3 regions of the Amycolatopsis roodepoortensis genome follow, and region 1 is predicted to be linked to each of the others. Evidence: riboswitches for the same ligand, from Rfam matches in the RefSeq annotation. Region 1 holds a riboswitch; each other region holds the start of a gene.
What was found. Region 1 has a riboswitch for cobalamin ahead of metE (5-methyltetrahydropteroyltriglutamate--homocysteine S-methyltransferase). Riboswitches for the same ligand answer to the same signal wherever they lie in the genome.
Positions count from the first base shown of each region.

Region 1 (9,607 bases):
GGATCCACCACCTGGTCAAGGAATTGACCGAGCAGATCGAGACCACCTTGCTCCGCCACGCCGGTCCCGAGACCGCGCTGCACATCGAGCAGATCCAGGACATCGTCGAGCTCGCGCTGATGCGCGGCGAGCACCACAAGGTCGCCCGCGCGTACGTCCTGTACCGCGACGAGCGTGCGAAGGCCCGTGAGGCCGAGAAGCCCGCTTCGTCCGACGTCGCCATCAGCGTCAAGGCCGCCGACGGCTCGCTCCGCCCGCTCGACTGGGCCCGCGTCTCGCACGTCGTCGGCGAGGCCGTCGCCGGTCTCGAAGACGTTTCGGCCGAGCCGGTGCTGGCCGAGACCAAGCGCAACGTCTACGACGGCATCAGCGCCGACGAACTCGCCCTCGCCCAGATCATGGCCGCGCGCGTGCTCGTCGAGCAGGAGCCGAACTACTCCTACGTCAGTGCCCGGCTGCTCGCGGACAAGCTCCGCGGCGAGGCGCTCAGCTACCTCGCGGGCGTGCCGCAGCAGGCCAGCCAGGACGAGATGACCGCGCGGTACCCGCAGTACTTCCGCGACTACCTCAAGCGCGCCATCGAGCTGGAGCTGGTCAACCCCGAACTGCAGACCTTCGACCTGGACAAGATCACCGCGGCCATCCGCGCCGAGCGTGACCTCGACTTCGGCTTCCTCGGCCTGCAGACCCTGTACGACCGGTACTTCCAGCACCACGACGGCGTCCGTTTCGAGCTGCCGCAGGCGTTCTTCATGCGCGTCGCGATGGGCCTGGCGATCCGCGAGGATGACCGGGAAGCTCGTGCGATCGAATTTTATGAGCTGCTCTCGACGTTCCACTTCATGGCGTCCACCCCGACGCTGTTCAACTCGGGCACCACGCGCCCGCAGCTGTCGTCCTGCTTCCTGACCACCGTCGACGACGACCTGGACTCGATCTTCCAGGCGTACAAGAACAACGCGCTGCTGGCGAAGTACTCGGGCGGCCTCGGCAACGACTGGACCCCGGTCCGCGGCCTCGGCGCGCACATCAAGGGCACCAACGGCCAGTCGCAGGGTGTCGTGCCGTTCCTCAAGATCGCCAACGACACCGCGGTCGCGGTGAACCAGGGCGGCAAGCGCAAGGGCGCGGCCTGCGCGTACCTCGAGACCTGGCACGTGGACATCGAGGAATTCCTCGACCTGCGCAAGAACACCGGTGACGACCGTCGTCGCACGCACGACATGAACACCGCGAACTGGGTGCCGGACGAGTTCCTGCGCCGCGTCGAGGCCGACGCGCAGTGGACGCTGTTCTCGCCGAACGAGACCCCGGACCTGCACGACCTCTACGGCAACGCGTTCGCCGAGCGCTACCGCGAGTACGAGGCCGCCGCCGAACGTGGCGAGCTGAAGGTGTTCCGCAAGGTCCGCGCCGTCGACCTGTGGCGCCGCATGCTGACCATGCTGTTCGAGACCGGCCACCCGTGGATCACCTTCAAGGACCCGTGCAACCTGCGTTCGCCGCAGCAGCACGTGGGTGTCGTGCACTCGTCCAACCTGTGCACCGAGATCACGCTGAACACCACCACCGACGAGGTCGCGGTCTGCAACCTCGGCTCGGTGAACCTGCTCAAGCACGTCACCCCCGAGGGCCTCGACACGAAGCGCCTCGAGAAGACCGTGCGCACGGCCGTCCGCATGCTCGACAACGTGATCGACATCAACTTCTACACGATCCCGGAGGCGCGCCGCTCCAACCTGCGCCACCGCCCGATCGGGCTGGGCCTGATGGGCTTCCAGGACGCGCTGTTCGAGATCGGTGTCCCGCTGTCCTCGGACGAGGCCGTCCAGTTCGCGGACACCAGCATGGAGCACATCAGCTACTACGCGATCTCGGCCTCGACCGACCTCGCCGAGGAGCGCGGCCAGTACCAGACGTTCGAGGGTTCCTTGTGGAGCAAGGGAATCCTGCCGATCGACTCGATGCAGCTCCTGATCGACGCGCGACAGGGCGACGCGCTCGACGTCGACACCTCGTCCACTTTGGACTGGGCGCCGCTGCGCGAGCGGGTCAAGACCGTCGGTATGCGCAACTCCAACGTGATGGCGATCGCGCCGACCGCGACGATCTCCAACATCTGCGGGGTCGGGCAGTCGATCGAGCCGCTGTTCCAGAACCTGTTCGTCAAGTCGAACATGTCCGGTGACTTCACCGTGGTGAACCCGCACCTGGTCCGCTCGCTCAAGGAGCGCGGGCTGTGGGACGAGGTCATGGTGTCGGACCTGAAGTACTTCGACGGCAGCCTCGGCCAGATCGACCGCGTGCCGGACGACCTGAAGGCGCTGTACGCGACCGCGTTCGAGATCGAGTCCAAGTGGCTGGTGGACGCCGGTTCGCGGCGCCAGAAGTGGATCGACCAGGCGCAGTCGCTGAACCTGTACATCGCGGCGCCCAGCGGCCGCAAGCTCGACGAGCTGTACCGCTACGCCTGGCACAAGGGCCTCAAGACCACGTACTACCTGCGGGCGCGGTCCGCGACGCACGTGGAGAAGAGCACCCTGCGCGGCACCGACGGCAAGCTGAACGCGGTCTCGGCCACCCCGGCCCCGGCCGCACCTTCGGCACCCAAGCCTGCCGCCCCGGCCCCGGCTCCCGCCGCTTCGCCCGCCCCGTCGGCTTCCGCCGCGGTCTCGCCGTCGCCCGCCGCCGCGGTCCCGGCCGTCCCGGTGACCGCCCCGGCCGCCAAGCCGGAGCCGAAGGAGATGCCGCAGGTCTCGGACGTCGACTTCGTCGCCACCGACGGCGCCGCCTGCCGGATCGACGACCCCGACTGCGAAGCCTGCCAGTGACCGCCCGTCGTGAGTGGCGATTCGTGTTCTAACCCGAATCGCCACTCACGACCCACCCGACCCACACGTGAAGTGAGCCTTTATGACCACCTTTGACGCCTCCGCCGACGCCACCGGCCTCGGTGAGATCGAAGTCGGCGCCGCCCGCATCAACGTCGACGACAAGCGGATGATCAACGCCCGCGCCGACGTCAACCAGCTGCTGCCGATGAAGTACACCTGGGCGTGGGAGAAGTACCTCGCCGGCTGCAACAACCACTGGATGCCGACCGAGGTCGCCATGCAGGCCGACATCGCGCTGTGGAAGTCGCCCGACGGCCTCACCGAGGACGAGCGCACCATGCTCAAGCGCAACCTCGGCTTCTTCGCCACCGCGGAATCGCTGGTGGCCAACAACATCGTGCTCGCGGTGTACCGGCAGATCACCAACCCCGAATGCCGCCAGTACCTGCTGCGCCAGGCGTTCGAGGAGGCCGTGCACACGCACACCTTCCAGTACATCTGCGAAAGCCTCGGCCTGGTCGAGGGCGAGCTGTTCAACATGTACCGCGAGGTCCCGTCCATCTCGGACAAGGACGCGTGGGCGCTGAAGTACACGCAGAACCTGGAGAACCCGGACTTCGAGACCGGCACGCCGGAAGCCGACCAGGCCTTCCTGCGCGACCTCGTCGCGTTCTACGTGATCTTCGAGGGCATGTGGTTCTACACCGGCTTCGCGCAGATCCTCTCGCTCGGCCGCCGGAACAAGATGGTCGGCATCGCCGAGCAGTACCAGTACATCCTGCGCGACGAGTCGATCCACCTGAACTTCGGCATCGACTGCATCAACCAGATCAAGATCGAGAACCCGCACCTGTGGACCGAGGAGTTCCAGGCCGAGGTCCGCACCATGCTGACCGAGGCGTGCGAGCTCGAGGTCGCCTACGCCCGCGACACCATGCCGCGCGGCATGCTCGGGCTCTCGGCCGAGCTGATCGAGCAGTACATGCACTTCATCACCGACCGGCGGGCGCAGCAGATCGGTCTCGCGCCGATCTTCGGCGAGACCGAGAACCCGTTCCCGTGGATGTCGGAGGCGATGGACCTCAAGAAGGAGAAGAACTTCTTCGAGACCCGCGTCATCGAGTACCAGTCGGGCGGCGCCCTCGACTGGGACTGACCCCCCACACGCAACTCGCGCGCTCGAACACGTAACTCACGTGATCAGACACGTAACTCGCGTGATCAGACACGTAACTCACGTGATTGAGCGGCGAACTCACGTGATCAGACGGACGACACGCCGGGCGGCCTCCGCCCGGCGTGTTCCGTTTCCAAACACGCGAGTTACGCCCTCAATCACCCGAGTTACGCCCTCAATCACCCGAGTTACGCCCCCGATCACGCGAGTTCGTCGTTCAATCACGCGTGTCGTCCGTCTGGTCACGCGTGGCGTCCGGTTCGTCACATGTCCAGCGGGCCACTGGCGCGCCTCGGTACGCTCCAGGGTGCTACTGGTTCGCCCGGCCTCCCCGGCCGGTCGAGGTAACAGGGAACCCGGTGCGAATCCGGGACTGCCCCGCAGCGGTATGTGGGAACGAAAGCCGTCACCGTGCGAGACACGGTAAAGCACTGGGCATGGCGTCCCGGGAAGCGACGGCCGGTAGGCGCGAGCGAGTCGCCCACGAGTCCGAAGACCTGCCCGTGGTACGCGCGCCGACGGCGTGCGTGAGTCCGGGCCTCGTGGGATGGGCGCGACCGAACGGCGGTCACTCCTGCGCGCGCTCCGGGCTCTCACGACAAGCTCGCGAGGAGAGAGCTGTGACCGAAATCGGCACGACAGTGCTGGGCTACCCCCGGATCGGACCGGACCGGGAACTCAAGCGTTCACTCGAACGCTACTGGGCGGGCAAGATCGACGAGGCCGAACTGCTGGCCACCGGCCGCGCGCTGCGCACCCGGACCTGGCGGGAACTCAAGGCCGCGGGACTGGATTCCTTCCCCTGCAACACCTTCTCCCACTACGACCAAGTGCTCGACACCGCCGAGCTGTTCGGAGCGCTACCGAAGCGCTTCACCACGCTCGGCCTCTCGCCGCTCGACACCTACTTCGCCGCCGCACGCGGGGTGCAGGACGCGCCGGCGATGGAGATGACGAAGTGGTTCGACACGAACTACCACTACATCGTCCCCGAACTCGGCCCGGACACGACGTTCTCGCTCGCCGGCACCAAACCGCTCGACGAATACCGCGAGGCCCGCGCGGTCGGCGTCGAGACCCGGCCGGTGCTGGTGGGTCCGGTGACGTTCCTGCTGCTCGCGAAGCCGTCGGAGGCCGCTCCGGAGGGCTTCCGCCCGCTGGACCTGCTCGACGACCTCCTCGACGGCTACGTCGAGCTGCTGCGCCGTCTGCACGACGAAGGCGTCGAGTGGGTCCAGTTCGACGAGCCCGCCTTCGCGGCCGACCGCACCGAGCGGGAGCTCAACGCGCTCATCCGCGCCTATCACCGGCTCGCGAAGGAGACCGCGCGGCCCAAGATCCTGGTCGCCGGGTACTTCGGCGGTCTCGGTCGCGGCTTGGGCGTGCTCGCCCGTTCCCCGATCGACGCGATCGCCGTCGACCTCGTCACCGATGAGTCCTTTGTGGACGCTGTCGCCGCCGAGCCCGCCTTGCGGGACAAGGAGGTTCTCGCCGGTGTCGTGGACGGACGCAACGTGTGGCGCACGGATCCGGCCCGCGCTCTCAGCCGGGCGGCGACCCTGCTGGGCACCGCGCGGTCGGTCAGCGTGTCGACGTCGTGCTCACTGCTGCACGTGCCCTACGACGTCGAGCGGGAGGACGGGCTCCACCCGCGTCTCAAGGGCTGGCTCGCCTTCGCCAAGCAGAAGGTCGACGAGGTCGTCCTGCTCGGGCGCGCACTGAAGGAAGAGGGGGTCGACCTCTCCACCGCCCGTGCCGCGGCCGCGGATCGCGCGGCGGCGGCCGATCTGGCCGACTCCGGGGTGCGCGCCCGGCTGGAGGCGCTGCGGCCGGAGGACACCGTCCGCTCCCCCTACGCCCGGCGCGCGGCGGCGCAGCAGGCCGCGCTGGATCTGCCGCCGTTGCCGAGCACCACGATCGGCTCGTTCCCGCAGACCACCGAGGTCCGCAAAGCGCGGGCGGCGCACAAGGCGGGTTCGCTGGACGACGCGGGCTACGAGGCCGCGATGAAGGCCGAGATCCGGCGCGTCATCCGGCTGCAGGAAGACCTCGGCCTGGACGTGCTGGTGCATGGCGAGCCCGAGCGCAACGACATGGTGCAGTACTTCGCCGAGCGGCTGGCGGGCTTCGCGGCCACCGACTTCGGCTGGGTGCAGTCCTACGGTTCGCGCTGCGTGCGGCCGCCGATCCTGTACGGCGACGTCTCGCGTCCCGAGCCGATGACCGTCGAGTGGGCGCGCTACGCGCAGAGCCTGACCGACAAACCCGTCAAGGGCATGCTGACCGGTCCGGTGACGATCCTGGCGTGGTCGTTCGTCCGCGACGACCAGCCGCTGGGCGAGACCGCCCGCCAGGTGGCGCTGGCCATCCGCGACGAGGTGCACGACCTCCAGGCAGCGGGCATCCGCGTCATCCAGGTGGATGAGCCTGCCCTGCGGGAACTGCTCCCCCTGCGCGCCGCGGCGCATGAGGCGTACTTCGCGTGGGCCGTTTCGTCGTTCCGCCTCGCGACGTCCGGGATCGACGACGCGACGCAGATCCACACGCATATGTGCTACTCGGAATTCGGCGACGTGGTCAAGGCGATCGACGCGCTCGACGCCGACGTCACCAGCATCGAGGCCGCGCGGTCGAAGATGGAGGTCGTCACCGACCTCGGCGCGGCGGGCTTCGGCCGCGGCGTCGGGCCGGGCGTCTACGACATCCACTCGCCGCGAGTCCCCGGCGTCGACGAGGTCAGCGGGCTGCTGCGGACCGCGGTCGGCGCCGTGCCCGCCGAGCGGATCTGGGTCAACCCGGACTGCGGCCTGAAGACCCGCGGCTACGCCGAGGTCGAGCCGGCCCTGCGGAACCTCGTCGCGGCCGCCCGCACGGTCCGCGCCGAACTGGCCTGACCGGTCCGTGAAGGCCTCCTTCCCGACCCTCGAGGTAGTGAAGGAGGCCTTCACGGAACTTCCATCGAGGTATTGTCAGGACGTCAACAAGGGTGCGATGGTGGAGCGGTAACCGATCTCAGCGGGGAGATGGTCACCCATGGCGAACGCTGTCGAAAAGGTCACCGGGGCGCTGCGCGAGCGGGTCCCGCCGCTCACCTCGATCCCCCTGCCACGTTCGGTCGACCAGCGCTGGCTCGGCGCGACGTGGCCGGTCCGCGAACTCGCGCCCGCTCCTCCCGGCCTCAAACCCGTCCTCGGCGACGAGGGCCCGCCGGTCATCGGCCACGCGCTGGACTTCATGCGTTTCGGCATCGAGTTCGGCCTGAAACGCTACGAGACCTACGGCCCCGTCTCGTGGATGGGCGCGTTCGGCCGCCGCATCGTCGCGCTCACGGGCCCGGAGGCGACGCAGATCGCGTTGGTGAACAAGGACAAGGCCTTCTCCCAGGAGGGCTGGAAGTTCTTCATCGAGCAGTTCTTCGACCGCGGCCTGATGCTGCTCGACTTCGGCGAGCACCACCTGCACCGCCGGATCATGCAGGCGGCGTTCACCCGGCAGCGGCTCACCGGCTACGTCGACCAGATGGGACCGGCCCTGCGCGAGGGCGTCGCCGCGTGGGCGGACCGGCCGAACCCGCGGATCTACTGGTCCCTCAAGCAACTCACGCTCGACGTCGCGACGCGTGTGTTCATGGGCATGCGGTCCGGCGACGACGCGGCCTCGATCAACCGCGCGTTCGTGAACTCCGTGCGCGCCGGCACGGCCATCGTGCGCTTTCCCGTTCCCGGCGGCCGCTGGGCGGCGGGCCTGCACGGCCGCAAGGTCCTCGAACGCTACTTCTCGGCGAACCTGCCCGCGAAACGGGCGGGCGACGGCGACGACCTCTTCACCGCGCTGTGCCACGCCACCACCGAAGACGGTGACCGCTTCACCGACTCCGACGTCGTCAACCACATGATCTTCCTGATGATGGCCGCGCACGACACGTCGACGATCACCAGCGCCGCCGCCGTCTACCACCTCGCCAAGAACCCCGAGTGGCAGGAACGCGCGCGTCAGGAGTCCCTCTCGCTCGGCGACGACGTGCCGGACATCGAGGTGCTGGAGACGTTGACGACGCTGGACCTGGTGATCAAGGAATCCCTGCGGCTGGTGGCTCCGGTTCCTTCCCTCACCAGGAAGACCGTGAAGGACACCGAGGTCCTCGGGCATTTCATTCCCGAAGGGACACTCGTCGGGGTTTCCCCCACCGTCAACCATTTCTCGCCCGAGCACTGGACCGACCCGATGCGTTTCGACCCGGACCGCTTCGGCGAGGCACGCCGTGAGGACAAGTCGCACCGCTACGCGTGGATGCCGTTCGGCGGCGGCGCGCACAAGTGCATCGGCCTGCATTTCGGGACGTTCGAGGTGAAGGCGCTGCTGCACGAGATGCTGCGGGCGTATCGCTGGTCGGTGCCGGAGGACTACACCGCACGCTGGGATTACGTGTCCCTGCCGGTTCCGGCGGACGGCCTGCCGATCCGCCTGCGGTCTCGATGAGGCCACACCACTATCGAGTACTCTTGGTAACTTCCGGTCACCACTCGTGTAGCAGCGATCACCCTTTCAGCCGGTAGACACCCCGGATCGCGCATGATGCCGTGGCACTACACCCGGCCGGCTCATACCTAGTGTGGGCCCATGGGCTCGGACACCCGGTCTGAGCTGGCCATCGACCGCGCATTAAGAGGTGAAGTGTGCCCGAACCTGGTTCCGCGCCAGGGTTGGTGGACGTCGCTCGGAGATGGGCCGAGACGCTCGCTGACACTAAAGGAGTATCGCTTCCCAAGGAGCAACTCGAACAACTGCTGCTCGGTGTCGCCAAGGACGCCGTCCTGGTCGAGCCCGACCATCAGCCCGCCGTGCTGCGCTTCTCCAAGCTCTATTCCGCTTCTCCCATCGGGATCGCCCTCGCCGACGCCAACGGCGTGATCGTGGAGGCGAACGCCGCGCTCGGCCGTCTCCTCGGCTGCCGTCCCACGGCGCTGCGCGGCCGGGAGATTCCCGATCTCGGCTCGGCCGACCACGACGTCGCCCGCCTGCGGAACGCGCTCGCACAGCTCATGACGCACGGTCAGCCGACGCAGCAGGAACGCCTGCTGGTGAAGCACAGCGAGGAGGGCTCGCTCTGGGTCGACGTGACCCTGACCGACCTCCCGGGTGACCGGCCCGGTTCGGCCTATCCGGTGCTGATGGTCGCCGACGCCAACGAGATCCACCTGCTGCAGGAACGGCTGCTGCACCAGAACGTGCACGACCCGCTGACCGGCCTGCCCAACGCCACCGCCTTCGGCAACGCCCTCGAAACCGCGCTTGCCGGGTCCGGCGGCGATTAGGTCGCGCTCGTCTACCTCGACGTCGACGGCTTCAAGGTGATCAACGACGGTCTCGGGGCCGGCGTCGGCGACCAGGTACTGCGCGGAGTCGCGAAGAAGCTCAAGGCGGTCTTCTCTGGCCGGTACGAGGGATCGGTCGCCCGGCTGTCCGGAGACGGGTTCGCCGTCCTGCTGCGCGGCGACTTCACCTCGCCGCAGGTGATCGCCTTGGTCGAGCAGGCCTTGGAAGAACTGGTCGAGCCGATCTACCTCGGCGGGCACGGGATCGGGGTCAGCGCGAG
Region 1 covers NZ_CP102415.1:1,717,146-1,726,752, forward strand. The annotation lists gene NQK81_RS07815 (ribonucleoside-diphosphate reductase subunit alpha) at 1-2,831, shown strand, start outside; gene NQK81_RS07820 (ribonucleotide-diphosphate reductase subunit beta) at 2,914-3,990, shown strand; cobalamin riboswitch at 4,309-4,530, shown strand; gene metE (5-methyltetrahydropteroyltriglutamate--homocysteine S-methyltransferase) at 4,632-6,905, shown strand; gene NQK81_RS07830 (cytochrome P450) at 7,045-8,490, shown strand; partial or broken gene NQK81_RS07835 (putative bifunctional diguanylate cyclase/phosphodiesterase) at 8,718-9,607, shown strand, end outside.

Region 2 (9,607 bases), 2.9 Mb from region 1:
CCGGCACGGAAGTGACGCTCGAAAGCAGCACCGCCGACGGCCTGCTGGCCGTCACCGTCCGGCTCCCCCGCCCGGTCGAACGGCCACGGCGCAACACGCTCCCGCTGCTGCCCGACGCCGAAGACGACACGAGCCTCACCTGGCACCTCCCCACGGGAACCGCCCGGCATCCCGTCCCGGCCGCCGACGACCGGGCCACGGACGAGGAGACCCTCGCGCTCATCGCCCGCGCCGACGCGCTCGCCCAGGAACAACGGGAGCTCAAACACGAACTCGCCGAAACCAACAGCGGCGTGCTGGCCATGTACATCGAACTCGAACAGCGCGACGAACAACTCCGCCGCGCGCACTCCGTCATCTTCCGCGAACTCGAAGACGCGCTACGGCCAGGCCCGCCCGCCGTGCCGGGGCTCGAACTGGCCGTCCACTACTCGCCGACCGACCAGGACTCCCCCACCGGCGGCGACCTCTACGACTGGTTCGTCCTTCCCGGCGGCCACCTGCACATCACCCTCGTCGACGCCGTCGGGCACGGGGTCACCTCGACCCGCCACGCCCTCACCGTCACCCACGCGATCCGCACCCTCGCGCTGGAGGGCCATCCCTTCCGCGATCTCATCGCCCATACCGCGCGCACCCTCGCCACCATCGAACCCGATCTCATGGCGACCGTGATCCTCGCCAGGATCGACCCCGCTACCGGCGAACTGACCCTCGCCAACGGCAGCCATCCCGCTCCCGTACTGGCCACTGTGGACGGTCAGGCGCGGTTGCTGCGCGCCCCGGTCGTCGGCCGCGGGATCGGCTTCCCCGACCCCGGCAGCCCCGAACTCCGCCACCACACCCTCGACCCCGGCGACACCCTGCTCCTCTACACCGACGGCCTCGTCGAAAGCCGCAAGGACTACCTCGAAGGACAGGACCGGCTCCTGGACCTCGCCCCCGCGCACGCCGCCCTTCCCATCGGCGAGCTTCCCCGGGAACTGGCCGTCCGGATGCACGACGTCGTCCTGCACGCCGACGACACCGTCGTCCTCGCCGTCCGGCGGACACTTCCCGGGGCCGACCTCAGCACGCGGGCGGAGTGAACGTCCCGTTCTGTGCGACGACGTCACCGATATCCGCGAAACCCACGTGATTGTTCTGGTGGCTGAGCAGAAGCACCCAGTTGTTCCCCCGCGGACTCTTCCATCCCGGGAACTGGCAGATCGCCGCCACGTCGTCGGCGGGCAACGGTAGCCCGTCGTTGACCCACCCCTGGTTGCAATTGGTGTACGGGCATTGGAAGAGCGAGAGCAGGTTGAACTTGGCGTAGACGCCGGCGCCGATTCCCGCCGCCCCCCGCACGGCCCGATCTCCGTTGACAGACTGGATTTCCTGCAGTCCCGACTCGGCCTGCCCCTGGGCGGACGCGGAGATCGGCAGGAACAACGCGAACAAGGCTACGATAATCGCAAAATTGCGGAGCGTTTTCACGTCAAGGATGTCCCTTCGCGATTCCTCGGCACATTTCGATGACACGTACTCCGTCGAAGTTCCCATTCTTCGCCGGGACGCCCCGAGCTGTCGACGGCCGTTCAGCTATTCCTGCGACTCGGCGAGCAGTTTCAGCGCGAGTGCCTTGAGTTCCGGGCTCGCCTTCGCGGCGTCGCCCGAGTCGAACGGCGGCCGCGGGTCGTATTCGACGGCGAGCTGGATACCGCGGGCGATCCGCTCTCCGGCCAGCAGGGACGCGAGATGGAACGCGAGGTCGATCCCGGCGGACACCCCCGCCGCGGTGACGACCTTGCCGACCTGGACGTACCGCTCGGCCACGTAGCGCACGCCGAAGGTCTTCTCCAGGTAGTCCGCCGACGCCCAGTACGTGGTGGCCCGGTCGCGGAGCAGCCCCGCCGCGCCGAGGATCAAGGATCCCGTGCACACCGACGTGGTCCAGGCCGTGTGCCGGTGGACGCGCCGGATCCAGTCGAGCAGGACCTGGTTCTCCATGGCGGCGACCGTGCCGCGGTTGCCCGCGCCCGGGACCAGCAGCACGTCCAGGCGGTTCACCTCGGCCACCGAACGTTCCGCCATCACCGCGACGTCCCGGGTGTCGGTGCGCACCGGGCCGCGGCGCTCGGCGATCATCGTCACCGTCGCACCGGGAAGCCGGGACAACACCTCGGCGGGGCCGGTCGGATCCAGCAGGCTGAAGCCGTCGTAGAGCAGGATGCCGATCTTCGATCCTGAGCTCTCCGCCTGGGCCGTGCCGGTGCCGAGACCGAACGCCGCGGCCGCCGCGGCTCCCGCCAGCACTGTCCTGCGCGTGGTCTTCGCATCGTTCATGCCGCGAATCCTGGAGCGGTCAGGGGACGATCGGGCGTGGCATGTCCGGCATCCTGCGAAGCTTGTCCCCGGACAGCCCGTAGTGGTGGCGGAACGCCGTGCGCAGGGTTTCCGCCGAGGCGAACCCGCATTGCCGCGCGACAGCGGCGAGCGGCAACGCGGTGGACCGCACCAGCTGGGCCGCCGCCTCGGTCCGCGCCGTGCGCACGGTCCGCGCCGGGGTGCTGCCCAGCTCGGCGGTGAACAGGCGGGTGAGGTGCCGGGTGGTGACCCCGGCCCGCGCCGCCAGCGCCGGCGGGCTCAGATCCTCGGTGAGATGCGCGGAGATGTAGCCCAGCAGATCCAGCACGACCCGGTTGCCCGGCGGCGGAGCGGCCAGGAACGTGCTGATCTGCGCCTGGTCGGCCGGGCGGTGCAGATAGGTCACCAGTTCACGGGCGACTTCGCGGGCCAGCGTCGGACCGTGGTCGTCCTCGATCAGCGCGAGCGTGAGATCCAGCGCGCTGATGACCCCGGCCGAGGTGATGACGTTCCCGTCGCGGATGTAGAGCGGGGCGGGATCCACTGTCACGGCGGGAAAAGTCGCGGCGAGCTGTTCGCTGTATCCCCAGTGCGTGGTGACCCGCCGGTGGTCGAGCAACCCGGCGGCCGCCAGCACGAACGTCCCCGTGCACACCGAAGCGACCCGCCGGCTCCGTTCGGCCAGCCGCCGCACCTGCGTCAGCAATCGCTCGTCCCTGGCGGCCGCCTCCGTTCCCGCGCCTCCGACCACCAGCATCGTGTCCATCCGCCCCGACACCTCGGCCAGCCGCCGCACACCGGCGAGCAGGATCCCCGACGAACTCCGCGTCGTGCGCCCATGAACGGTGGCCAGCTCGACGGAATACGGCGGCGCGGCACCGTGCGAGTTCGCGATCTCCAACGCCCCGCTGGGACAGGCGACATCGAGTATCTGCGCGCCGTCGAAGGCGACGATCACCACGCGGCGCACCGATTCCAGTACAGACCCCACAAGGCGAACCTACTCGCCGGATGCCCGATCCGGCGGCGCGTTCTCCTGAACTGCCTTCTCCGCCGTCGATTCCCCAGTCTGTGCCGGGCTTTCCCTATGCTGGACGACAGGTCGCCGCGTGATGACCACTGTGGACACCCGCCGCGAATGCTTTCGTCCCGGCCGGGCACGAGTTCCAGCGAGGGGTGTCGCGAAAGCCACTCGCCACGGCCAGAACAGGAGAACTTCATGAGCGCCACCCGGGCAGGCTCCGTGCACTGGACGGTCGTCGTCCTCTGTTTCCTGGCGATTCTCCTGGACGGCTTCGACACCGCCGCGCTTTCGCTCGCGATCCCCACGATGGCCGCCGAATGGGCGGTCACGCCTGCCGCGTTCACCCTCGCCGTCGTGCTGACCAACATCGGCGTGGTGTTCGGTTACCTGTCGGCGGGATACCTCGGCGCGCGGATACCGGGACGGCGGCTGGTGATCGGGGCCGTCGTGCTCTTCGGGGTGGCCACCATCGCGACGGCGGCCACCCTGCCCCTGGAGTCGATCGCGCTGCTTTCGGCGACCCGCCTGGTCACCGGGATCGGGCTCGGCGTGGTGGTGCCCGCGGCCGTCGGCCTGGCCACGAAACACAGCGCCGAGAACCGCCGGGAGCAGGTATCCATTGCGGTGGCCCTCGGTCTCGGGGCGGGCGCCGGACTCGGCGGGCTTCTCGGCGGGCGCCTGCTGAACCTCGTGGGCAGCGACGGCGTCTTCTACGTCGCGGGGATCGTCCCGCTGCTCTTCGCCGCCGTGCTGGCGTGGCTGCTGCCCGCCGAGGGGACCGCGGTCACGGCGACCGTCGGCGACAAGAGCGACGCGAAGATCGGCAGGCTCTTCGACCCGGGCCTGCGCCTGCCCACCACGCTGATCTGGGCCTTCTCCTTCCTCGTCTTCATCACCTCCTACGTCCTGATCTCGTGGATCCCCACCTTGCTCACCGGATACGGCTTCAGCCCGTCCAAGGCTCCGCTCGGTCTCGCGTTCCTCACCCTCGGCGGCATCATCGGCGGCCTGGCGTTGCTGCCGCTCGCCGGACGCCTGGGGATCGCCCGCGCGATGATCCTGATGCCCGCCATCGGCGGGGTGTTCATGATCATCGCCGCGAAGGCGTCCCTCGGCGACACCGCGTTGCTCCTGTGCCTCGCCGGTGCGGGGGTCGGCGTGGTGTCGGCGCAGCTCGGCCAGCTGGCCCTCGCGGTCGCGACCTATCCGCCCGGCCCCCGGACCACCGGCGTGGGCTGGGCGGCCGCGCTGGGACGGCTCGGTTCCATCGTCGGGCCGGGGATCGCGGGCGTCCTCATCGGGCAGGCGCTGGCGACGCGGGACATCGTCGTGGCGGCCACGGTGCCGCTCCTCTTCGCGATCGTGTGCGCGGTCATGCTGTCTCGGGTGAAGGCGAAAGCACGCGTCCTGCCGGCCGCGGAAACCCCGCTGGTGCTGGAAAAAGCCCGGTAAGGCTCAGTCGGCCGCGAGGATTTCGGCCAGCCGGACGGTGTCCTGGAGATAGCGCTCGTACGGAAAGCCCGCCGCGATGAGCCCTTCGCGCAACTCGTCGTAAAGCGGCTTTCCCGCGGCGTGGAAGGCTTTCCGGCCGGGATCGGTGAGCCGGACCAGCCGTCGGCGCGCGTGCTCGGGATCGACGGTGATCCGCACCAGACCGTCCGCTTCGAGTCGCCGCAGGGCCCGGCTGATCGCCGGGTCGGAGACCGACAGCGCCTGGGCGAGCCGGTGCTGCGTCGCCGGCTCGATCTCCTCGAGCGTGCCCAGAAGCCGTATCTGGCTGTACGTCAAACCGTCTGGGTCGTCGGCGCGCCGACGGGCGGCTTCGCCCATCAGCATGACCACCCGGTGCAGCAGGTCCGCGAGTCCGTCGTCCACGGAGCCACCCTATCATCAGTGTTGACGGGTTAATATTAACTAGGTAAGACTGAAGGCATGAACTACTTCACCCAATCCGCCTTCCCCCTGGTCTGGGTCGTCGTGCCCGCCGCCGGAGCCTTCCTCCGCGCCCGCCACGCGACGTCGTCTCAGGAGCGGCTCGAAATCTGGCAGCGCTGGTGGGCCATCGGCGCCTTCGGCTGCGGCAGCCTGTGGATGACGGTCGCCTTCCTCGCCTTCCCGGACGTCATGGCCACGGCGATCGGCTTCGAGCGGACGCCGTTCATGTTCGAGATCGCCTTCGCCAACCTCGCGCTGGCCGTCCTGGGCTTCCGGGCCGCCTCGGCCTCCGCGCGCGAACGCCTCACCATCGGCATCGCCGGCGGGATGTTCCTCTGGGGAGCCGCGATCGGCCACGTCTACCAATGGTTCGCCAACGGTGACCACGCCCCCGGCAACACCGGCGGAGTGCTCGTCACCGACGTCCTGCTCCCGGCGGTCATGATCGTCCTGGCCCTGCGATCGCGGCGCCTCACCGCGAAGATCGCCGCCTGAGGCACTCACCATGACGACACAGACCGGCCACGCGATCGGAAAGGCCGCCACCGAGCGGCTCGGCATCTTCGCCGACGCGGTGATCGCGATCGCGCTCACCCTGCTGGCGCTGGATCTCCCGATCCCCCACGGCGACACCACCGGCGCCATGCTGAGCTCGATCTCGGCCCACGGCAAGGAATACATCGCCTTCGCGCTCAGCTTCGTGGTGATCTCCGCGCACTGGCGAGCGCACCACGAGATCTTCCCCTACGTCCGCGCACTGAACGGGCGCCTGATCAGCCTCACCCTGGCTTGGCTGTTCATGCAGGTCCTGATGCCGTTCGCGACGCGGGTCATCACCGCCGAGGGCGCCTTCCCGCTCCGGTTCAGCGTGTACGCGATGGTGCAGGTCCTGGCCTCGGCGTCGTTCGCGCTGATCATCCGGGAGATCCGGCGCGGACACCTGTACGGGACCGGCGGGCCGCCGAAGGTGTTCGCCCAAAGCCTGACTCGCAGCGTCTGCCTGGCCGCGGTGTTCGGGATCTCCGTACCCGTCTCGTTCCTGACTAACGACACCGCCGCCTACCTGTGCTGGCTCGCGGCGCCTGTCGTGCTCGCCGTCGCCCGCCGCGTGCAGGACCGACGGCCGGATCGGCGTCAGCGCAAGGCCGTCAGGACGTAGTCGTCGCCGAACTGCCACACCGGGGCCACTTCGGCGAAGCCCGCTTCCCGGAGCAGCCTGGTGTGTTCCTGCGGGCTCAACCGGTTGCCGTAGCCGGTCGAAATGCCGCGCAGCTCGTCGGCCGTGAACCGCTCACGCAGCGCGGGATCGGCGGCGACCGCGGCCCACCATACCTTCCATTCCTCGTTGGCGCCGACCCCGGCACGCTCCGCCCGCCGGTTCTTGACCACCTCGGCGAGTTCGCGGATGGCAGGCTGTTCGTCGTAGAAGTGATCACCGTTGACGAGCGCTCCGCCCGCCCTCAGCGCTCCGGCGAGGTCACGGTAGACCTCGGCGAGCCGCTCGGGACGCAGCCAGTGCAACGCGGTCGTCGAGACCGCGGCGTCGACCGGCCCCCACTTCAGCCAGCCGCTCTGGGCGAGGTCCGCCTGGAGGTACTCGATTTCCGCCCCCGGCGGCCGGGTGGCCCTGGCGAGCGCGAGCAGGAAGGGGTCGTTGTCGACGCCGACGATCCGTGCCCGCGGGAGCCGCCCGGCGAGCCTCGTGGCCAGCGATCCCGGTCCGCAGCCGAGGTCCAGCACCAGCGGCTCGGCGACGCCACGGCATACGTGCTCGACGACGTCGATCAGCACGGCGAAGCGTTCTTCGCGGTCGGCGATGTAGCGTTCCTGCTGGATGTCCCACCGGCGTACCCAGTCCGCCGCGAACTTCTCGTCCACCGGCCTCCCCTTCGTGATCTTGATCCTGTGTAGCACATCCCGGTCATGGGTTACCGTGGGCGCCACAACGCAAGAAGGTGCCCGTCGGGGGAAGCCGGTGTGAATCCGGCGCTGACCCGCAACCGTGATCGGCCTGGGAGGACTCCCGGTGCCGAGAGCCGGACTGCCCGCCGGGTACCGCCAGCCCCAACTGTCGTGGAGTACGGAGCGGGGTCCCGTTCACGTGCGGCCGCGCGCCCGGGACAGTGCTCGATGTCCCGGAGGTTCCTATGACGCGTCATCCGCTCACCCGCCGGCGGCTCCTCGCCCTGGCCGCTCTCACGCCGTTGGCCGCGTGCGGGACCGCGCCGGCGGACACAGGCCGGTTGAGGGTCGCGTTCGCGGCGGGCGGCTCGAAGGAGACGCTGGACCCGGCGCAGGTCTCCCTTTTCGTCGACCAGGCGCGGGCCAAGGCGCTCTTCGACACGCTGGTCGCCTACAACGCCGACACCTCGTTGCGGCCGCGGCTCGCGGAGTCCTGGGAGAGCGACGATTCCGGCACGCGCTGGCGGATCCGGCTGCGGCGGGCGGCCTTCCACGACGGCCGTCCGGTCACGGCGGACGACGTGCTCTACACCTTCCGGCGGATCGCCGATCCCGCACTGGCCTCCTCGTCACGGCAGTACTTCGCGAAGGTTGATTTCGGCCGCAGCAAAGCGGTGTCCCCCAACGAAATCGAGCTGGTCCTGACCGCTCCCGACTTCGAGTTCCCGTCGGGCTGGGGCGCTCCGGGCGCAGAGATCGTGCCCGCCGGTACGACGGACTTCACGGCGCCGGTCGGCTCCGGCCCGTTCCGGTTCGTCTCGTTCACCCCTGGCGGCCCGGCGGTGTTCCGCAGGAACGAGTCCCATTGGGACGGTGCGCCGAACGTCGGCGAACTGGAATTCGTCCCGGTCAACGAGGAAGCCGCGCGCGTCAACGCCTTGCTGTCCGGGCAGGTCGACTACGCCCACGATCTCGCGGCCGGAACCGCGGCCCGGTTGGCCGGTGACGCGCGCGTCTCGCTGCTCGAAGCCAAGGGAACGACGATGCAGGGCATGATCCTGCGCGTGACGCAGCCGCCGTTCGCCGACCCGAGGCTGGTCCGCGCCGTACTGTCCGGAGTGGACAGAGAGGCGCTGAACCGCGTCGCACTGGCCGGGCGCGGCGAGATCGGCAACGACCTGTTCGGCAAGGGACTCCGCGGGTACGCCGCCGGTATCCCCCAGCGCGGGCGCGATGTGGAACTGGCCCGCTCGCTCGTCCGGGAGGCGGGCGCGGAGGGGCTGGCCTTCGCCGTCGAAACCAGCGACGTCGACCCGGGTTTCGCCACCGCGGCCACGCTGATTTCCCGGCAACTCGGGGAAATCGGGCTGAAGGTCACGCCGAACACGCGCGCGTCGAGCACCTATTTCAGCGAGATCAAGACCAAGGGCGTCGCCGCGCTGACCCGCACGGCCACCCTGCCGGTGCCGACGTTCCTCAACCAGCGCTTCCGGACCGGCGGTTCGAACAACGTCAACGGCTTCGCCTCGCCGGAGTTCGACGCCCTCATGGACCGGGCGGCGGCCACCGCGGACGAAGGTGCCCGGCTGGCGCTGTTCGGTGACGCGCAGCGGATCGTGCACGCGTCCGGAGGCCTGCTCGCCTGGGGGTTCAGCACCTGGACGATCGGTGTGTCGAAGCGGGTTTCCGGACTGGTGACCGCGCCGCCGAACACCTTCGACTGGGCGAGGTTCGACCGCGCCCGGCTGTCCTGACGTGCCGGGTTACACCGCCCGGCGGCTGGGTTTCGCGGTACTGCAGGCGATGTTCGTGCTGGTCGCGACGTTCGCCGTGACCGCGTTGCTTCCCGGCGACGCGGCGTCGGTCGTGCTCGGCGAGCAGGCCACCGACGAGCAGGTGGCGACCGTGCGCCACCGGCTCGGCCTCGACCAGCCGGTCCTCGACCGGTTCGGGCACTGGATTTCGGGTTTGGTGAGCGGGGATCTCGGCCGGTCGCTCGTGACCGGTGCCCCGGTGACCGACGAGATCACCCGGCGTTTCGCCGCCACGGCCGTGCTCGCCGGGGTGACCCTGCTCGTGCTCGTACCGCTCGCGCTGGCCATCGGGGTGGCCTGCGGGCTGCGCGAAGGATCACGGACCGACCGGGTGCTCACCTCGGTCACGCTGTTCCTGCACGCCATCCCCGAGTTCGTCCTCGGTCTGCTGCTGGTCGCCGGATTCGCCGTCTACACCGGGTTGCTCCCGGCGACCGCGGCCGGAACGGACCTGACCGCACGCCCCGAAGTCCTCGTCCTGCCGGTGATCGTGCTGGTCGCCCGGCAGCTGTGCGACGTCGCCCGGCAACTCCGGATCGGGATCGCCGAACAGACCCGGGGCCAGGTGGCCGGGCACCTGCGCCTG
Region 2 covers NZ_CP102415.1:8,289,802-8,299,408, reverse strand. The annotation lists gene NQK81_RS39855 (PP2C family protein-serine/threonine phosphatase) at 1-1,088, shown strand, start outside; gene NQK81_RS39850 (hypothetical protein) at 1,069-1,476, opposite strand; gene NQK81_RS39845 (DJ-1/PfpI family protein) at 1,582-2,325, opposite strand; gene NQK81_RS39840 (GlxA family transcriptional regulator) at 2,345-3,307, opposite strand; gene NQK81_RS39835 (MFS transporter) at 3,566-4,822, shown strand; gene NQK81_RS39830 (MarR family winged helix-turn-helix transcriptional regulator) at 4,826-5,245, opposite strand; gene NQK81_RS39825 (DUF6790 family protein) at 5,303-5,800, shown strand; gene NQK81_RS39820 (TMEM175 family protein) at 5,811-6,464, shown strand; gene NQK81_RS39815 (class I SAM-dependent methyltransferase) at 6,440-7,183, opposite strand; cobalamin riboswitch at 7,224-7,350, shown strand; gene NQK81_RS39810 (ABC transporter substrate-binding protein) at 7,453-8,961, shown strand; gene NQK81_RS39805 (ABC transporter permease) at 8,963-9,607, shown strand, end outside.
Region 2: it holds a riboswitch for cobalamin, as region 1 does, so the genes downstream of both, NQK81_RS39810 (ABC transporter substrate-binding protein) here and metE (5-methyltetrahydropteroyltriglutamate--homocysteine S-methyltransferase) in region 1, are expected to answer to the same signal.

Region 3 (9,607 bases), 2.8 Mb from region 1:
GCCGGTGAGCGCGGTGGTCAGCAGTTGCTGCACAGGGCTCCCTTTCTCCAGGGGTGAGGCGCCGAACCGGTGACCGGCGAGCCGTCGGGGTGTCGCGAAAGCCACTTTCGCGACATGGTCGTGTGGTCCACCGAGCCTCCCTTTCAGAATCCGAGGTAGGCGTGCCGGAGGGCGTCGTCCGCGACGAGCGCCGCCGCGTCCCGCCGGACGACGACCTGCCCGAGGTTGAGCACGACCCCGTTATCGGCGATCGACAGCGCGCTGCGCGCGTTCTGCTCGACCAGCACGACGGCCAGCCCCTCGTCGTGCACGAGACCGCGCAGCAGGCCGAAGATCCGCGCCACGATCCGGGGCGCGAGGCCCAAGGACGGTTCGTCCAGTAGCAGCACCTTCGGCCGGGAGAGCAGCGCGCGGCCGATGACCAGCATCTGCCGTTCCCCGCCGGAAAGGACGTGCGCGAGACCGTTCTTGCGGTCGGCCAGCGCCGGGAAGAGGTCGTAGATCCGGCGGAGATCGGCCGCCGTCGCGCGGCCGCGCGCCCCGAGCGCGCCGAGCCGCAGGTTCTCCTCGACGGTCAGTTCGGCCAGCACGCCGCGGCCTTCGGGGACGTGCGCGAGGCCGAGCGCGGGAAGGTCCTCTGTGGACACTCGGCGGAGGTCCCGGCCCGCGAGCGAGATTCCGCCGCCCGCCGGTGGCACGAGACCGGAAATGGTGCGCAGCAAGGTGGTCTTGCCCGCGCCGTTCGCGCCGAGCACCGCGGTGATCTCACCCTCCGCGGCCGAAAGGCTCACCGAGTCCAGCGCGCGCACCGGGCCGTAGCTCGCCGAGAGGTTCTCAACGGTCAGCACCGGCCACCTCCTCGCCGAGGTAGGCCGCCTGGACCGCCGGATCCGCGCGGATCTCGTCCGGGGTGCCGCGGGCGATGACCCTGCCGAAGTCCAGCACCACGATCTCGTCGCAGACGCCCATCACCAGATCCATATGGTGCTCGACGAGCATCACCGACATGCGTTCGGTCAGGCCGCGGACCAGCGTGCCGACCTCGTCGATCTCGGCCGACGACAGGCCGCCCGCCGGCTCGTCGAGTAGCAGCAGGTCGGGTTCGCTCACCAGCGCCCGCGCCAGCGCGACCCGCTTCCGCACCGGATACGGAAGGCTCGCGGGATACCGATGGGCGACGTCGGCGATGTCGAACGCCTCCAGCTGAGCCATCGCTCGCTCGGCCAGCGCCTTCTCGTCCTTCGTCATGCCCAGCAACGACGACCAGAAGCCGGACTTCGCGTGCCTGCCCGCCCCCGCGAGGACGTTGTCCAGCACGGTCATCCGGTCGAACAGGCCGAGTTCCTGCAGGCTGCGGGCGATCCCGAGGCCGGCGAGCTGATGCGGCCGCAGCCGTCGCAGTTCCGTTCCGCGCCAGGTCAGGGTGCCGGTGTCCGGGCGGACGAAACCGCACGCGACGTTGAAGAGCGTGGTCTTGCCCGCCCCGTTCGGGCCGATCACCCCGAGCACCCGGCCCGGCGCGACGGTCAGGGAGACGTCCGACAAGGCGACGAGACCACCGAAGGTCGCCGACACGCCGGACATCTCGAAGGTCGACAGGGTCACGCAAGAACTCCCAACGGAGAGAGGAGGTCCCGGCGCGGGCGCGCCGGGACCGAGGACACTCAGGCGTGCGGACATGTGTCCCGGTAGTCGCTGATCGTGCGGTCGTCCGGGGCGGGGCAGAGGAACTGCTCGTAGCGGGTGTCGTTGTCCACGAACCGCTTCAGCCACGAGATCGTGTACTTGGCCATGGTTGTGTTCGCGGTGTTCGGGAAGAAGTGGCTGGCGTTGTCCAGCTCCATGTACGCCTTCTCCGACGAGGCGGGAATGCTGGTGTAGAACGGGATCGAGTGCGACGCCACCGGCGCGACCGTGTCGGACTCGCCGCCGATGACGAACGTCGGCACCCGCAGCGAGGACCACGACTTCTGCGTGTTCCACGCCGCGAGCGGCACCGCGGCCTGCAGCGACGGCCGGTCCTGTGCGGCCTCGAGCGAACCGCCGCCGCCCATCGAGTGGCCGGCCACCGCGAGCCGGGTGGTGTCGACGCGGGAGCGGACGGTGCTGCGCTGGGTCAGGTAGTCGAGCGCGGCCAGCAACTGGTCACCGCGGCTGTCGGGCTGGTCGTAGATCGTGTTGGTGTCGATCGTGAACACCACGAAGCCCTGCGAGGCCAGCCGAGGGCCCATCCACGCGATGCTCGACTGGGTCGCGGTGAATCCGGGCGAGATGGCGACCGCGCCGAACGTGCCCTGCGCGGTGCTGGTGGGGTAGTAGATGGTTCCGCCGCCGAAGCCGGTGACGGCCAGGCTCGACACCGAGGTCTGGGATACCGCGAACGAGCCGCGGGAGGCTTCGATGCTGCTTTCCGTCGGGTCGGGGCCTCGTTCGTAGGGGTTCTCGGCGGCGTAGGCCGCCGTGGGGGCGACAGTGAGTGCCGCGACGGTGGCCAGTCCACAAAGGATCCGAGTCGTACTGCGCATGGTGCCGTCTCCGTTCGCCGTTGAACACGGTCCGTGGTGATGGACTGTGGCAAAGGGCGGGACAGGGCTGCATCGGTGAAATCGCCAGTCTTGCTCCGCGAGCGTTCCGGACGGCCCGGCCGCCCGTACGATCGGCGATCGTGAACCCCTCAGCCGAGGACATAGTCCGCACCGCGGCGCGGTGGATCGATCGCGGCGTCCGCGTCGACACCTCCGCCTTCGCCCAGGAACTGGGCATCTCGCGCAGCACCCTGTTCCGCCGCGTCGGCAACCGGGAAGACCTGCTCGGTGATGCCCTCTACTACCTGTCCGAGCGCACCCTGACGGCCGCCGCGCGCACCTGGGAGCGCGATGAGGGCGACGTGGTGCGCAACGCGGCCGGTGAACTGCGCTGTCTGTCGATCATGCGCGAGTACCGGTCCGTGCTGGCGGCGAGCGCCGGGTTCCGGCGCTTCCTCGACGACGAGCCGGTGCTGGCGATCCGGCTGCTGACCGACCCGGACGGACGCGTCCAGCCGAGGGTGATCGCGGCACACGTCGAGCTGCTTCGCCGCGACGTCGAGGACGGCGGTTTCGTGCCCGCGGTCAGCCTGGACAGCCTCTGTTACGCCATCGTGCGGCTGGGGGAGGCGTTCCTGTACTCGGACGTCCTCGCCTCCCGGACCCCCGATCTCGAAGCGGCGTCGACGCTGCTCGGCGCGCTCGTGGAAGGACGGGTACCGAGCAAGACCTTGTGAAACACTTACGCCTGGTGTTTCATCGAGAGGGATCTCGAGGAGGCGCCGATGCCTGTGTACCCGCTGCGGGGGAGGGACGACCTCTTCGGCGGGCTGCGGTCGGCCACCGGACGCGCCGTGCTGGTCCGCGGCGCGGAAGGGCTCGGTAAGTCGGCCCTGCTCACCGCGTTGCGCGCCACCCTCGGCGTCCGGCTCGTCGGTGTACGGGGCCTGCGCGCGGAACGCGAGCTGCCCTACGGAGCCCTGCAGCGGATGTTCGGCGCGCCGGTCTCCGGCGGCGCGGAGGCGCGGGACCGCCTCGGCGCGGTTTCGGCGCCGACGATCTGCTGGGTCGACGACGCGCACTGGGTCGATCCGGAATCCTTGGCGGCGCTGGGTTTCGCCGCCAGGCGATTGGCGGGCGCGCCGGTCGGGATGGTGCTCGCCTCGCGGTCGGGATCCGACGAGTTCGACTCCGTCGAGCTGCCGCCGCTGACCGATTCCGCCGCCGATCAGGTGCTGCGTGACCGCGGCGTGCCCGCCGGGGTGCGCCCGCAGCTGGTCGAGCTGGGAGACGGGAACCCGGCCGACCTGGTCGCGCTGGCGGCTTCGCTGACACCCGCTCAGGCGGCCGGGCGGGAGCCGGTCTCGCCGATCCTGAGGGAGCGGCTGCCTCGTTACGCGGCCGAGCTCGAAGCGATGCGGCTCGACGAACGCCTCCGTTTTCTCGCCACCTGCATGGACTTCTCCGCGAGGAAGGCGACCTGGTACGCGGCGGCGTCCCCGGCCGACCGCAGGGCGGCGCACGCGCGGCTGGCCTTCGCCGAGGAGGGGCCCGACGCGCTCTGGCATCGCGCGATGGCGACGGCCACGCCGTCCGAGCCGCTCGCGGACGCGCTCGCCGCGGCACCGGCGGTGGATCACGCGGCCGCGGCCCGGCAGCTCGAACGCGCCGCCGCCCTGACCGCCGATCCGGCGACGCGGGCGACCAGGCTCCTGGCGGCGGCGGACGCGGCCTGGCAGGCGGGCAGACCGGGTTGGGCGCGCCTGCTGCTGTCCAGGGTCGACACGGAACCGGGCGCGGTGGCGTTGCTGCACGGGGAGATCGAGCTGCGCGACGGCGATCCCGCCGTCGCCACCCACGAACTGGGCGCGGCGGCGGAACTGCTGCCCGATCCGGCGGGCGCGCTCCTGCTGGCGGGTGAGGCGCGCAGGCTCGGTGGTGACCTGAGCGGCTACCGGGCCCTCGCCCGGACGGTCCCGGCGGGCGACGAGCTGGCGTCCGCCCATTTCCACGGTCTCACCTCGGTTTACGCCGGCCGCCACGAGGACGCCGTCGCTCCGTTGACCGACGCCGTCGCCAAGGGGATGGCCGGTTCGGACGTCGCCGGGGCCGTCTGGGCGGCCGAAGCGGCGTTCGCCCGCGGGCATGCCGAACGGGCGCACGAATACGCGGCCGCGGCCGTGAGCCGCGCGCGGCTCGGCAAACGGCACGCGGAACTGCCGTGGGCGCTGATCTACCTGTCGCTCTCGGCGATCGCGCTCGACCGAATCCCCTGTGCGCGGGCGGCGTCCCGCGACGGGCTGCACGCACCGCACAACCTGCGGATGGAGCATCTGACGCTGCTGGGCCTGGCCGCCGCCCTGCTCGGTGACCGTGTACCGGAGCTGGACGAGGCGGCCGAGGGGATCGCCGAACGCGGTCTCGGCAGGCCCGCCGCGGTCGCCGCGTGGGCGAACGCCTGTCTGGACCTCGCCGAGGACCGGCCCGACGACGCGTTGAGCAGGCTCGAAGATCTCGCTTCGGGTGTCTCCGGCGACCAGCCGGTGATCCGGGTGCTGGCCACCCCGCAACTCGTCGAAGCGGCCGTCTGTTCCGGGCGATCCGAACGCGCGCTGGCCGCGCTGGAGGTGTTCGACCGCTGGACCCTCGCGGGCGCGGAACCCTGCTGGCTCGCGCTGAGCCACCGCTGTCACGCGCTGACCGCGCCGGATCCGGAGACCGCGGAACGGCGTTTCGTACGGGCCATCGAGGCGCACCGGCGGGCGGGCGGCGCGATGGAACTCGCCAGGACCCGGTTCGCGTACGCCACCCTGCTGCGACGGCATCGCCGGACCCGCGACGCCCGCGACCAGTTCCGCGATGCCTTACGGGGCTTCGAAAACGTCGGCGCCACCCGGTTCGCCGAACGGGCGCGGGCCGGGCTGCGGGCGACCGGCGAGACCGTCGACACCCAGCACCGGTCGCTCGCCGGGCTCACCCCGCAGCAGGACGCCATCACCCGGCTGGTGGCGGCGGGGGAGACGAACAAGGAGATCGCGCGGCGGCTGGTGATCAGCCATCGCACGGTGGATCACCACCTGCGGAACATCTTCACGGCGCTGGGAGTGCGGTCCCGGGTGGAGCTCGCGCGCCGCGTCGCCGCCGGCGAATGACGAACTCGCGTGATCGAAGGCGTAACTCGCGTGATTGGAGCCGTAACTCGCGTGATCAGCGGCGTGACTCGTGAGTTACGCCTCCAAACACGCGAGTCACGTCTCTGATCACGCGAGTTACGGGCAGGCCAGGACCGGGGCCTGCGGACATCCGCCGCCGTGCAGGTCGCTCAGCGGAACCCTGGCCAGGCCGAGGATCGCCTGCGCGGTCGCGCGCGGGGCGGTCGACGGATTCAGGCCCGTGGCGTCGTAGGCGATCGCGCCGCGGTCCGCCTCGGCGCCGGCGCAGCCGGTCTGCAGCGACCGCAGGAATTCCCGCGCCTTGATCGCGGCGGCGGGGCGGTGCCCGGCCAGCGCCTGCGCGGCGAGGCCGGTGCTGTTGGCGTTCGGCGCGTCGGTGCCGAAACCGAAGCCGCCGTTCGGGTGCTGCTTGGTGACCAGCCAGGAGGTGCCCTCTCCGGCGTTCACCGCGTCACCGGTGGCGCGCAGGGCCTGGACGACCGTCGCGGTCGCGTCGACGTCGCTCACGCACGTCGCTTCGCCGAAGTTCAGCGGGAAACCGCCGTCCGGGCACTGGCTGCCCGCGAGGAACGCCACGGCCCGCGCCGGCGCCTCGCCGGTGCGGTCCAGCGCCAGCAGGGCGAGCGACTGCGAAAGAGCGTTGGAGTAGTCGCCGTATTCGGACCGGTCGGAGAACCGGCCGGACGGCGTGAGCAGCGAGAGCAGGCCCGCCTTCAGATCGACACCGCCGAACGACGCCGGGTCCTTGCCGCGGACCTGCGCGGCGAGCAGCAGCTTGGCGTGCGCGCCCGCGTACGCCTCCGTGCCACCGCCGACATAGGCCGTGGTGATCTCCGGTTTCGCCAGCCACGCGATCGCCTTGCCCGCGTTCGTGTCCGACACCCCGGCGGCGGCGAACGCGAAGATCGCGTCGATCGTCAAACCCTGGTCGGGGAACTTCTGGCCGCCGAAGTCGGCTTCGAACCGTTCCCCGTCGGTCATCTGCCTCGCGAGCCAGCCCGCGGCGGCGTCCGCCTTGTTGTGGGTGGCCGCGGCCGCCGCCGGAGCGGCGACCAGCCCGATGCCGCACAGCAGCACGACAGCGAAAACCAAACGTCTCATGAGAACCCTTTCCCGCATTTCCACGACAGGAGTCGGTGACACCGCGCGACGTGGGTGACCGGGCTCGCCTGGAGGCACACCGTTGCGGGACAGCGCCGGACTCTCACCGGACTTCCCCCACGACCGCGCTGAATCGGACGAACCGAAGAGTACCGCCGTGCGCGAAGGACCGGTGTGATCCTGATGACCGACCTGGTCAGCGGTGCCTGCCGGAGGTGATCGAGTGTTAACCTCGCCTCGCTCGACAACAGAACACCGCCGCCCGTGACGGGGAAGCCGGTCGAAATCCGGCGCTGTCGCGCAACCGTAGGCCCTTCACCAGGGCGAGCCGGGATACCGAACGGGCGGATGAACGAACCACTGTCGCGATAAACAGGGGTGACCGCGGCGTCCCGCGCCGTCCTCCGTCACGCCGCAAGGAGGAGCCATGCGCCGCGGGTACCTGGCCGCGATGGCGTTCGCCGTCAGCGTCGGCGTGGTCGCCGCACTGCTCACCGGGACGGCCGCCGCCGCGAACGACCTCGGCGCCGCGAAGGCGAATTCCCGCTGGCTCGCGACGAAGCTGAAGCCGGACGGCACGCTCGAGAATCCCAGCGGCGGCACACTGCCGGACCACGGCGTGATGCTCGACGTCCTTTTCGCGATGTACGCCTCGGGCGACGGCACGAAGGCCGAGCCGATCATGAGGTTCCTCGACGAAGAAGGCCACGCCACCGACTACTTCACCTGGGACGGGCTGATTCCCGGGGGCGGGTACGACAAGGTCGTCGTCGGCGGCTCGCTGGCCAAGATGCTGGTCGCCGCGCAGGTTTCCGGCCGGGACCCGCGAAACGTCGACGGATACGACCTGGTCGCCGAGACCCATGCCGCGATCATGCGCAAGGGCCCCGACAAGGGCCGGATCAGCGACTACTCCAAGGATCCGGAGCACACCGGCCCGGTGAACAACGACGCGAACACGTTCGGCCAGGCGCTCGGCGTCATCGGGCTAGCCGCGGCGGGGGAGAGTGAACGGCTCGCCATCGACAAGCTGCTGACCCAGCAGTGTTCCGAGGGCTACTTCCGCCTCTTCTTCAAGGACATCCCGACGAACGAGACCGGTGACCACGTCACGCCGGACGGCCGCAAGATCTCGACCTGCGACGAGGGGAAACCGCTCGACCTTTCGCCGTCGGACGGCGACGCCACCGGTCTCGGGCTCTCGGCGCTGCTGGCCGCACGGAAGGCGGGCGCGACCGGGCTCGACGCGCCGATCGCCAAGACCGTCTCGTGGCTCAAGGCGAACCAGACCGCCGGTGGCGGCTGGGGTGGTGGCGTCAGCACCGAAGCACCGAACACCAACAGCACCGGCCTGATCGTCCAGGCGCTCGCCGACGCCGGCGGCGCGGACGCGGCGGTGGACAAGGGCGTGCGGTACCTCAAATCCGCGCAGGCGAACGCCGCCGCCGACTCCGGTACCAAGCTCGCGGGCGAGCTCGGCGCGATCGCCTACAACCCCGCCGACTACGAGTCCGCGCGCACGTCGGGGATCAGCGGGCTCGACACCTGGATCCGTGCGGGTGCCCAGGCTTCGCTCGGGTTGGCGCAGGTCGGCTTCTACGCGCTCGCGAAGGGTGACGTCCGGCCGCCGGCCAACGTCGCCCCTGCTCCCACGACGACCACCATCACGACCGCGGTGACGCCGCCGCCCAAACCCAGGAAGGCGGGCACGCCCAAAGCGTCCACCGTCGTCCAGCCACCGGCGGCGATCGCCATCCCGGACACCGCGACACCGGCCGCCCGCCTCGGCGCCTACCTGGCGAACCGGCTCTCCGGCGGTGACCACGTGGAGGTGGCCGAGGACGGCAAGACCTACGTCGACTACGACGCCACCGCCGACGTGGTGCTGGCCCTGCGAGCGCTGGACCAGCAGCCGGACGCGGTCGCCCGCGCGTCGCAATTCCTGCTGAAGCCGGAAGCCGTCCAGGCCTATGCCCACGGCGCGCCGTATGAGCAAGGCGAGGCGTCCTATGCCGAACCGCTCGCGAAACTCGTGCTCGTCGCCGAGTTCGCGAAGTCGGATGCCGCCGGGCCACTGCGCGCCGATCTGGTGAAGCTGCGAGGCACCGACGGTGAGTTCACCGACACCGGATCGTTCGCCGATGCCGACGAGACCGTCGAGCGGCATGCTTGGGCGGTGCTCGCCACCGCCGCCGATCCCGGGCCCGCGGTCGAACTGCTCCTTTCGCGTCAGTGCGCCGACGGAACCTTCCCGAAGCATCTCGACACCGTGGAATGCGGCTCCGGCGACCTCGCCGCGACCGCAGCCGCGGTCACCGCGCTGGCCGCGCGCCCGCACACCGACACCGCGCCCCCGTCCCGGCGCCCGGACGGCTGGACCGAGCGGCGTGTGTCGGCGTTCGTCTCCGCGGTGGGCGCGCTCGGCGTCCGGCCGACCGGCGAGGGCGTCGTCACCGGAGAGGGCGGAGAACCGGACGTCGCGTTGAGCTCCGCCGTCGCCGCCGCGCGGCAGGCCGCCGGCCTCGACGTGAGCGGAACGGCGCGGTCACTGGGCAAGCTGGTCCGAGCCGACGGCGGTTTGGCCAAGGGATCCGCCGGGGAGACCGACTTCCCGACCAGTCTGGCCGCCGCGCAAGGAGTCGCGGGCCGCTCTTGGCTGACCGCGGCCGAGTCGCCGCTCTCGCCCGCGATCCGGCTGCCGCTGACCGAGGCGAATCCGTCCGCCGCACCGGTACTGGCCGCGGAGCAGTCCGGCTCCCCGCCGTCATGGCTGATCTGGGGGCTCGCCGGACTGGCCGTCCTGCTGCT
Region 3 covers NZ_CP102415.1:8,446,390-8,455,996, forward strand. The annotation lists gene NQK81_RS40640 (branched-chain amino acid ABC transporter permease) at 1-33, opposite strand, end outside; gene NQK81_RS40645 (ABC transporter ATP-binding protein) at 144-848, opposite strand; gene NQK81_RS40650 (ABC transporter ATP-binding protein) at 835-1,605, opposite strand; gene bdeA (bis(hydroxyethyl) terephthalate hydrolase) at 1,665-2,525, opposite strand; gene NQK81_RS40660 (QsdR family transcriptional regulator) at 2,666-3,262, shown strand; gene NQK81_RS40665 (helix-turn-helix transcriptional regulator) at 3,311-5,677, shown strand; gene NQK81_RS40670 (prenyltransferase/squalene oxidase repeat-containing protein) at 5,795-6,799, opposite strand; cobalamin riboswitch at 6,832-6,957, opposite strand; cobalamin riboswitch at 7,045-7,159, shown strand; gene NQK81_RS40675 (hypothetical protein) at 7,227-9,607, shown strand, end outside.
Region 3: it holds a riboswitch for cobalamin, as region 1 does, so the genes downstream of both, NQK81_RS40670 (prenyltransferase/squalene oxidase repeat-containing protein) here and metE (5-methyltetrahydropteroyltriglutamate--homocysteine S-methyltransferase) in region 1, are expected to answer to the same signal.